Regions from separate parts of the Halobacillus ihumii genome, predicted to be linked through region 4. Evidence: riboswitches for the same ligand, from Rfam matches in the RefSeq annotation. Region 4 holds a riboswitch; each other region holds the start of a gene.
What was found. A riboswitch is a leader RNA that binds a small molecule or an ion and turns the genes downstream of it on or off. The one in region 4 is predicted to bind S-adenosylmethionine.
Positions count from the first base shown of each region.

Region 1 (2,202 bases), 2.4 Mb from region 4:
TACGCCAATGGCATACGCCAATTGAACTTCACAGGAATCAGCTAAGCCTGCAGCTACAATGTTTTTCGCAACATAGCGGGCAGCATAGGCCCCAGATCGGTCTACTTTAGTAGCATCTTTACCGCTAAAGGCTCCTCCCCCATGGCGAGCATATCCGCCATATGTGTCAACAATAATCTTTCTACCTGTTAACCCGGCATCACCTTGTGGGCCGCCAATGACAAACCTTCCAGTAGGATTAATAAAATACTTGGTCTCCTCATCAATAAGTTCTGACGGGACAACAGGCTGAATAACTTTATCTTTCAAATCTCTTTGAATTTGTTCAAGTGTTATTTCTTCGGCATGCTGTGTAGAGATAACAATCGTATCGACTCGAACAGGCTGATCATGTTCATCATACTCAATCGTTACCTGAGTCTTCCCATCTGGACGCAAATAACCGAGAGTACCATCATTGCGCATATCTGAAAGACGCTTCGATAACTTATGAGCAAGTGATATCGGCAAAGGCATTAGTTCAGCCGTTTCGTTATTTGCAAAACCAAACATTAGACCTTGGTCTCCTGCACCAATAGACTCGATTTCTTGATCGCTCATTTGACCCTCTCTTGACTCTAGCGCTACATCTACTCCGCCTGCAATGTCCGGAGATTGTTCATCTATAGCCGTTAATACAGCACATGTATCAGCGTCAAATCCATACTTCGCTCTTGTATAGCCGATATCTTTAATCGTTTGACGTACAATAGCAGGGATATCTACATACGTATTTGTACTGATCTCACCTGAAACGAGGACAAGTCCTGTCGTAACAGTTGTTTCACACGCAACACGTGCGTTCGGATCATTTTTTAAAATTTCGTCTAGAATCGCATCAGAAATCTGGTCACAGATTTTATCAGGATGACCTTCTGTTACAGATTCAGATGTGAATAACCGGCGATTGGCTGGCATTCTGCTAAACTCCTCCTTCTGTTAAATACATAGATTAGACGGAACTCTTTACCAGTATCATTAGAAACCTCTCTAGATTCCTATGGTTTCCTTACAATCGTTTTTATGGCTATTGCACATTTCACGTTATATGTACATATGAATATGAACATCATCAGAAATTGTGCTGAACCTTTTCCCAATAAAAGAAAAAACCCTTCCTTCGTTCAGAGGAAAGGCATCGTTTCCTTTCGCTCTTATCGTCCAAGGCATAACAATTGCCTTGCTTCAGGTTAGCACCATGTCAGCAGCTATCTGACGGTTGCCGGGTTTCTCAGGGCCTGTCCCTCCACCAACTCTGGATAAGAGAGTATCCGTTCGAGATAATCGTACCGAAAACCTCATTTAATGTCAATCCGTTTACTATGCTTTAAGAAACGGTCTGCTTTTCTACGTAAATATCGCTATTATATAGTTAGCTCATATATCTGGAATAAGGAGCTCTTTACATTTCCGGTAAAAAGATGGATTCTCCGATTTACAAAAAAACAGAGACTAGTTTGACCATTATTGCTAAATGCAATAGGAAACGAATGAACTAGGGGTAAACCCCCACAAATAACAGCTTGGATTGTTCAAAGTTATCGAATGCGTGATACAAAATTTTATAGTAAAATAAATTGAAAGCATTTTCATTATTAGTATGGATTATTAAAATGAATGTGTTATACTATTAATCAACTTAAAGCAATAACTTAAAGTAATTTATGCTTTTTATTAATTTTAAAGTAAAGGCGGGTTGACACATATGAGTGCCATTAACCAACTATCAGATTTAAACCAACTTTTAGCGCAAGAGCATGTCCTCCATCATTTGTCTGTACCACAACTTGTAGAAAAAATACTTTCCAAAAAAGAAGGATCGTTAACGGATCGTGGGGCTGTTCTAGCTACTACAGGCACCTATACTGGCCGATCTCCAAAGGATAAATTTATCGTAAAAGATCATGAGTCAGAACCCAACGTCAACTGGGGAAGCACCAATCAGCCTATAGATGAGAGCACATTCGTTCATTTATACCATAAAGTGTTGGATCATTTAAAAGAGCGTGAAGAAGTATTTGTTTTTAAAGGCTACGCAGGAGCAGACAAGAAAAGCCAACTGCCTATTCAAGTCATCAATGAATTCGCATGGCATAATTTATTTGCCCGCCAAATGTTTATCCGCCCAACTGATCAAGAGCTCTCTGAGCACGAAGCCGAGTT
Region 1 covers NZ_CACVAO010000001.1:650,274-652,475, forward strand. Annotated here, with positions in the region: gene metK (methionine adenosyltransferase) at 1-957, opposite strand, end outside; SAM riboswitch class I at 1,191-1,305, opposite strand; gene pckA (phosphoenolpyruvate carboxykinase (ATP)) at 1,745-2,202, shown strand, end outside.
Region 1: another riboswitch for S-adenosylmethionine. It lies ahead of metK (methionine adenosyltransferase); the one in region 4 lies ahead of ssuE (NADPH-dependent FMN reductase).

Region 2 (2,202 bases), 630 kb from region 4:
CAGAAATGCAGAGTATGTTGGATTCAGATCCCAACCTCGAACAAGCTCAACTCTCTGTTGATCAAATTATGGAAGGTGTAGCTTCTGTGACTTGGTTGATCATCATTTCTGCTTTAGTGGCGATTATCCTGGGAATCCTAGCTATTGTTTTCCTTAAAGGAAATAAGAAGCCGAAACCAGCCGGCATTATCCTGATCATTACAGCTGTCGTTACAACTGTTGGAACAATCGGGTTTGGATTGTTCGGAGGACTTGCTTTCCTAATTGCCGGAATAGTTGCTTTAGCAAGGAAAGAGAAGAAGCCATTGGAAGAGGAGAGCTCTTCTGTAAATTACTAATGCATAGGTCCTGTACTGCGGAGAGTCGGTCTTAGCCGAACTTCCTGAATAGGAGAGCAATTTCTCATGGTAAATAATTATGTAAATATTTAAAAAGCGGATTGACAGGAGATAATATAGACATTATGATAGGGTCTAATCATTCAATTAAATAACGATTTCTTCTTATCAAGAGAGGCGGAGGGACTGACCCTATGAAGTCTCGGCAACCAGCGTTTGCATGGTGCCAAATTCAGTGGATTGCATCCGAAGATAAGAAGGTCGTGTTAGTACGGATATTTGCCCGCTGCTATATACGCCCTTTCTTGCTTCGTGAAGCAGGAAAGGGTTTTTTAATTGAATTTTAATTGAATGAAAAAGGCAAAAGGTGCTGCAACACCTTTTGCCGGGCTGATCATTTAAGTCCTTCCCGCCTAAGGGAAACACGGACATCTACGACCATTATTATTAATGTATCATGGCCGTATTGTGTCCGTCTACTTTAAGAGAGGAGACGGTTTAATTATGGGAAATTTAAAATTTGCTTATTGGGTTCCAAATGTAAGTGGAGGGTTAGTGGTTTCAAAGCTGCCTCAGCAAACGGATTGGAGTTTTGAGGCGAATAAAAGATATGCGCAAATTGCTGAGGATTCGAACTATGATTTAGCTTTATTACAGACGAGGTTTTTTGCAAGCTATGGAGCTGAAAACCAGCTTGAGGCGATTACATTAGCTTCAGCGCTGGCAGCCGTTACAGATCGTTTACAGCTGATCTCTGCAGTTCATCCTGGTTTATGGCATCCGGCCGTGTATGCGAAAATGTTGTCGACGCTGGATCAAATCAGCGAGGGTAGAGCCGCTGTTAATGTAGTGAGCGGCTGGTTTAAACAAGAATTTACTGGATTCGGTGAACCTTGGCTAGAGCATGATGAACGGTACCGCCGTTCGGAAGAATTTATCCGTGTGCTGCGAGAATTCTGGACAAAAGAAAAAGCTGCGTTTAGCGGGGACTTTTACAAAATAAATGATGCACCATCTAAACCAAAACCTGTTCAAGGAGGCGATCTCCCGATTTTCCAAGGAGGGAATTCTTCAGCAGCTAAACAGATGGCAGCGCGTGTCTCAGATTATTACTTTATGAATGGAAATACACTAGAAGGATTTAAAAAGCAAATTGATGAGGTACGTGAACTGGCACAACAAGAAGGACGCGAGGTCAAATTCGCTGCACATGGTTTTGCGATTGTGAGGGATTCTGAAGAGGAAGCCTATCAACAGTTGAACGATATCGTTCATGCTGCAGATGAGGACGCTGTTGAAGGATTTAAGCAATCTGTACAAGAAGCGGGGCAATCCACACAGGATAAGCAAGGCATGTGGGCTGATTCCAGCTATGAAGATCTGGTGCAATATAATGATGGCTTCAAGACAGGATTGATTGGTACCGCTGAACAGGTAGCGAATCAAATCATCGAGTTGAAGAAGATCGGGGTGGACCTGATTCTTACCGCACACTTTCATTATGAACAAGATCTTGAGCGCTTTGGAAAAGAAGTGATTCCGCTTGTGAAAGAGAAGGAAGCAAAGCTTAAAGCTGAAGGAGTTCTGGCATGAAGGTATTAGGCTTGTCGGGAAGTGTGACGTTGAGTTCGAAGACGTGGGTTTCCGTTAAACAAGCTATTGAAGCGGCTAAAGAAGCTCTTCCTGATGCTGAAACAGAGCTTGTGCATCTCGGTGAATACGATACGGTGCTATGTGATGGACGTGATCCCTCATTATATGAAGGAGATACAAAAGCACTCATAGACTTAATTGTTGAAGCTGATGCACTGATCATTGGAACGCCTGTCTATCGCGCTTCATTGACAGGGGCTTTGAAAAACGT
Region 2 covers NZ_CACVAO010000001.1:2,437,456-2,439,657, forward strand. Annotated here, with positions in the region: gene G6R08_RS12170 (DUF4064 domain-containing protein) at 1-338, shown strand, start outside; SAM riboswitch class I at 501-597, shown strand; gene sfnG (dimethylsulfone monooxygenase SfnG) at 843-1,931, shown strand; gene G6R08_RS12180 (NADPH-dependent FMN reductase) at 1,928-2,202, shown strand, end outside.
Region 2: another riboswitch for S-adenosylmethionine. It lies ahead of sfnG (dimethylsulfone monooxygenase SfnG); the one in region 4 lies ahead of ssuE (NADPH-dependent FMN reductase).

Region 3 (2,202 bases), 420 kb from region 4:
CCTACCATGATTAAAGTTTCGCTAGTTGCTTGTAAAATCCGGGGCCAAAATTCTGCTAACTCAACCTGCATCGGCTTCTACCTCCTGTACGGTTACTGTTCGTTGAATATAATCTAGTGCTCTCAAGATCTCCTTATCATCGCCTTGCAATTCCACAACTAACTGCCCAAATGGGATGCCTTGAAGTTCGGTAATTTGCCCAAACAATACATTTACTTCTACTTGATAACTTTTAGTGACTTGTGAAAAAATCGGCTGACTGGCCTTTTCTTTTACAAAAGTTACACGATAGACATGTCGTCCTCCACCACGCTCTTCAATTCCTGAAAGTATAGAGGCCGGAATATCACTTTCCATCACTGAATTGACAAAGTTTTTAGTCGTTGGGTGTTGAGGATTAGAGAATAGGTCAAAAATAGAACCTTCCTCAATTACACGGCCACTTTCCATGACAGCAATGCGATCACAAACCTCGCGAACCGCATTCATTTCATGTGTAATCATCAATATCGTAAGGTTATATTCATCTCGAACTCTTTTAAGCAATTGAAGAATGGACCTCGTTGTTTCTGGATCAAGTGCTGACGTGGCTTCATCACATAGTAAAATATCAGGGGAAGTAGCCAGTGCACGGGCGATACCCACTCGTTGTTTCTGGCCGCCAGATAATTCATCAGGATATTGATGTGCCTTGTCTGAAAGGCCTACAAATTCCAATATCTCTTCAACTCTAGCTTTAACCTTTTTCTTCGGAGTTCCTGAAATAATTAAAGGAAAAGCAACATTATGTAGAACTGTTTTAGATTCTAATAAGTTGAAGTGTTGAAAAATCATCCCAATGCGCTTGCGCACTTTCCTTAGACCTGGTTTTGATAACTGTGACAAATCCTCACCATCTACTAATATACTCCCTTCAGAAGGTCTTTCTAAAAGGTTTACCAATCGAACGAGTGTACTTTTCCCAGCTCCGCTGAACCCAATAACCCCAAATATCTCACCTTTATCAATGGTTAGGTTCACTCGATCAACTGCTCGCAAATCATTCCCATTATGTTGATAAACTTTCGAAACCTCATCAAACTGGATCATTTCTTATCCCCCTTATTTAACACGAAAAAGCCCCTCTTCTCGAAAAATTAGAAGAGGGGCTTTCAAACTTAATAGAAAACCGGCTCTCCTCATCTTTCAAGTGCACATGCACCTGCTGGAATTGGCACAGTTTCTAATGAACTTCATTAGTCCCGCTGCCGAGGTTTCAAAGGGCCAGTCCCTCCACCTCTCTAGATAAGAAGATAAGCTTATTATTTTTTAAATGATGTGAATTATCATAATATAGACAAAGTCTTTTGTCAATCCATGTATTTCCTACATCATGCCGCCCATACATCATTAGGTTTTTCGAGACTTTTCCACCCTCCATTTAAATGCGAATCTTTAAAACTGAAACTATTAAAATAGAACGTGCGTTCGCACACCTTCGTAAGGTTGTTTTTCCTCGTTACTTTTCTTGTTACCTTTTAAAAAGTCACATCTTTTTGACACCAAACTCCCCCACCACTTTCGATAGAGAAGAAAATTGATTGTAGCAACTTGAGATCCGGGAAACGGAGGATTTATTTTATGGGAATACATATCGAGATATATAGCTTTTATGGAGAACGGGGGGTTTACGAGCGTACGATAATTATTACGGTTGGTTTCCTTCGTTCTAAAACAAAATAAAAAGTAATTAAGAAATATAGAAAATGAATAAAATGTGATTTTAACGTGAGCATTATGTGGTCAAAAATAACAAGCCTAGTGCCTCTCTTGCAGGTGACCGACTAGCATTATATGTTTTTGCAATATAATTTCCGGAAACCGTTTCACCCGGTTTCAATTCACCCCCTATAATCTCAAATCGCATTTGACTAGCAGTCTCCTTTCCCTTCGAAGAACAAGGCAGACGGTCAATTGGAAATCGCATTATTCTCACCTCACTTTCTTTTGTATACGTTGTATTTAAGTGGGTTGTACTACAAACAACTTAATTTGTAAACGGTTTTTTTCTTTTCCTCTCTAAGGATAATACTTTCATTTCCATGTAGAAAGAAACAATGGTAAAAAGCCCTCAAAAATGAAAGCTCAAATGAATGAAACATCGACCCTTCTTGATACCAAACCCCTATACTTTAATAATAAAGGTAGGAAGAATTCTTATGT
Region 3 covers NZ_CACVAO010000001.1:2,646,818-2,649,019, reverse strand. Annotated here, with positions in the region: gene G6R08_RS13250 (methionine ABC transporter permease) at 1-71, opposite strand, end outside; gene G6R08_RS13245 (methionine ABC transporter ATP-binding protein) at 61-1,089, opposite strand; SAM riboswitch class I at 1,176-1,291, opposite strand; gene G6R08_RS22480 (GntR family transcriptional regulator) at 1,775-1,966, opposite strand.
Region 3: another riboswitch for S-adenosylmethionine. It lies ahead of G6R08_RS13245 (methionine ABC transporter ATP-binding protein); the one in region 4 lies ahead of ssuE (NADPH-dependent FMN reductase).

Region 4 (2,202 bases):
GCCGATGGAATTTGATTTCGCCAAGTGGCTTGATGGGGAAGATCTTCAGTTAGAACGGATTCATGGTGAAGTGGATACCGATATTCCGTTTGCTCATCTTGATGAAGGGGCGTATTGGACAGGAAGAAAATAACCGAGTTAATTTTATAAAAAAGAAGGGGGCACGTTCATAAGCCAATGAACGTGCCTCCTGCTTTGAGGTGCTTATAACATTAGCGGAACTTGTTTTTGAATAATTTGAAGAAAGTAAACGAGCTGTTTCTTCAAGCGTTGTTCACAATCGATATCGGTGATCGGATGGGAAGGTCTGGATTTATCAATCTGATCGTCCAGTAAATACACACCTTTTAGATTTTGTCCCTTCAACGTAGCCAGCAAAGGTTTAAGTGCATATTCTATGGCGAGTAAATGGGATTTGCTGCCGCCGCTCATAATGGGAAGAACGGGTGTATCCTTTAACACATCCTGTGGCAATAGATCGATGAGTGCTTTAAGAATGCCAGAGTAGGAGGCCTTATACACGGGTGAAGCAACGATGATTCCTTTTGCTTGCTGGATCGTTTCCGTAATTTCCTCAATCGCTTCACTGTCAAAACGGGCATAAAATAGATCCTCAGGCGAAACATTGCGGACTGAAATTTTAGTGGTAGATAACCCTTCCTCAACGACCAATCTGTCTAGATAATCTAAAACTTTTTCTGATCTTGACTGTTCTGAAGGACTTCCTGACAACAATACGATATCACTCATATAACAACTTCCTTTCCGTTAAAATCATTTAATGCACTTCGTCCAAATGTAAAAAATCTTAATCACACATATAAAAACCCTCTTTTCTGTTAATGAGAAAAGAGGGTTTGACGGTTAAATCCGCTCTTATCTCCCAAGATCTTAAATCTTGCTGGACGGAGCACCTTTCTGACAGTTGTCAGAGGTTGCTGAAGCTTCACAGGGCCAGATCCCTCAGCTTCTCTGGATAAGAATTTTTAATTTGAGTTTAATCGTAATATGAAAACACAGCTATTGTCAATGAATAATCGGAAAAAATAATAAATTCAGACATTGGTACGACTCTTCGAAGGGTTTAGAAAAGGTTCTAAATAATCATTGAATTCTGAAAAATAACCTTGTAAACTAAACTGGACCATCCACTTAGTCTGTTCAATAATTTTTTCGAAAGGGTAGAGAAGATGAAGGAGTCTCCTATCAGAAAAAAACGCGTCTATCATATGATCGTAGAACAAATTAAAAAGTGTATTAAAAGGGGGGAAGTTGTACCTGGGGAGAAAATGCCTTCAGAGAGGACGCTGGCTGCAAAGTTGTCTGTATCCAGAACATCTGTGAAAGAAGCATTTAGTGTGCTGGAGTCGTCTGGCATCGTTGAAATCAAGCAGGGCAGTGGTGTTTATCTCTTAGAAAATACGATCGAAGATATTATGAATAAACTCCGGGCTCTTATTCGTGGACAGTCGGCTAATATGGTTGAGCTTATGGAATTGCGACAGGCTGTAGAAGTGGATATTGCTTATTACGCGGCACATAGAAGAAATCAGCAGGATATTGTAGGATTGGAACAATTCTATCTTCAGCTCGAACAGGCCGTGCTAGCTAATAGTTTGGCTGCCGAAGAGGATTTAGCTTTTCACATGTACATTGCCAGGATCGCAAGAAATCAATTACTGGCTCAAGTCATGAACATGGTATCTGATCAGGTGTTAATTGGGCTAGAGGACAGCCGAGCCCGATCCCTGGATATACCGGGGCAAAGCGAACAGATATTGCAGGAACATAGGGCGATCTTTCAGTCTATCCAAGAGGGTGAACCAAGTTCTGCAAGTGCAGCGATGAGAGAACATCTTAAAAATGTAAAACAACGGTACTTATAATTTATTTTTTTGAAAACGATTACAATGGAGGGATGATTGTGAGTTCTGAAGCACATTCTCATGAGCAAATGCATACAGAGGTTCCTAAAGCTCCGACGACGATCGGGGGAAAGTTAAAAACAGTAGGACCAGGGATTGTTACCGCTGCGACAGGGGTAGGGACTGGTGATTTGGTCGCAGCTCTTGTCGCTGGAGTTTCTTTCGGGACAACTTTAATTTGGGCAATCACCATCGGAGCGATCCTCAAATTCTTTTTAACAGAAGGAATGGGGCGCTGGCAATTAGCAACAGGAAAGACAATTTTAGAAGGCTGGCG
Region 4 covers NZ_CACVAO010000001.1:3,071,562-3,073,763, forward strand. Annotated here, with positions in the region: gene G6R08_RS15230 (C45 family autoproteolytic acyltransferase/hydrolase) at 1-133, shown strand, start outside; gene ssuE (NADPH-dependent FMN reductase) at 205-750, opposite strand; SAM riboswitch class I at 874-983, opposite strand; gene G6R08_RS15240 (FadR/GntR family transcriptional regulator) at 1,191-1,886, shown strand; gene G6R08_RS15245 (Nramp family divalent metal transporter) at 1,925-2,202, shown strand, end outside.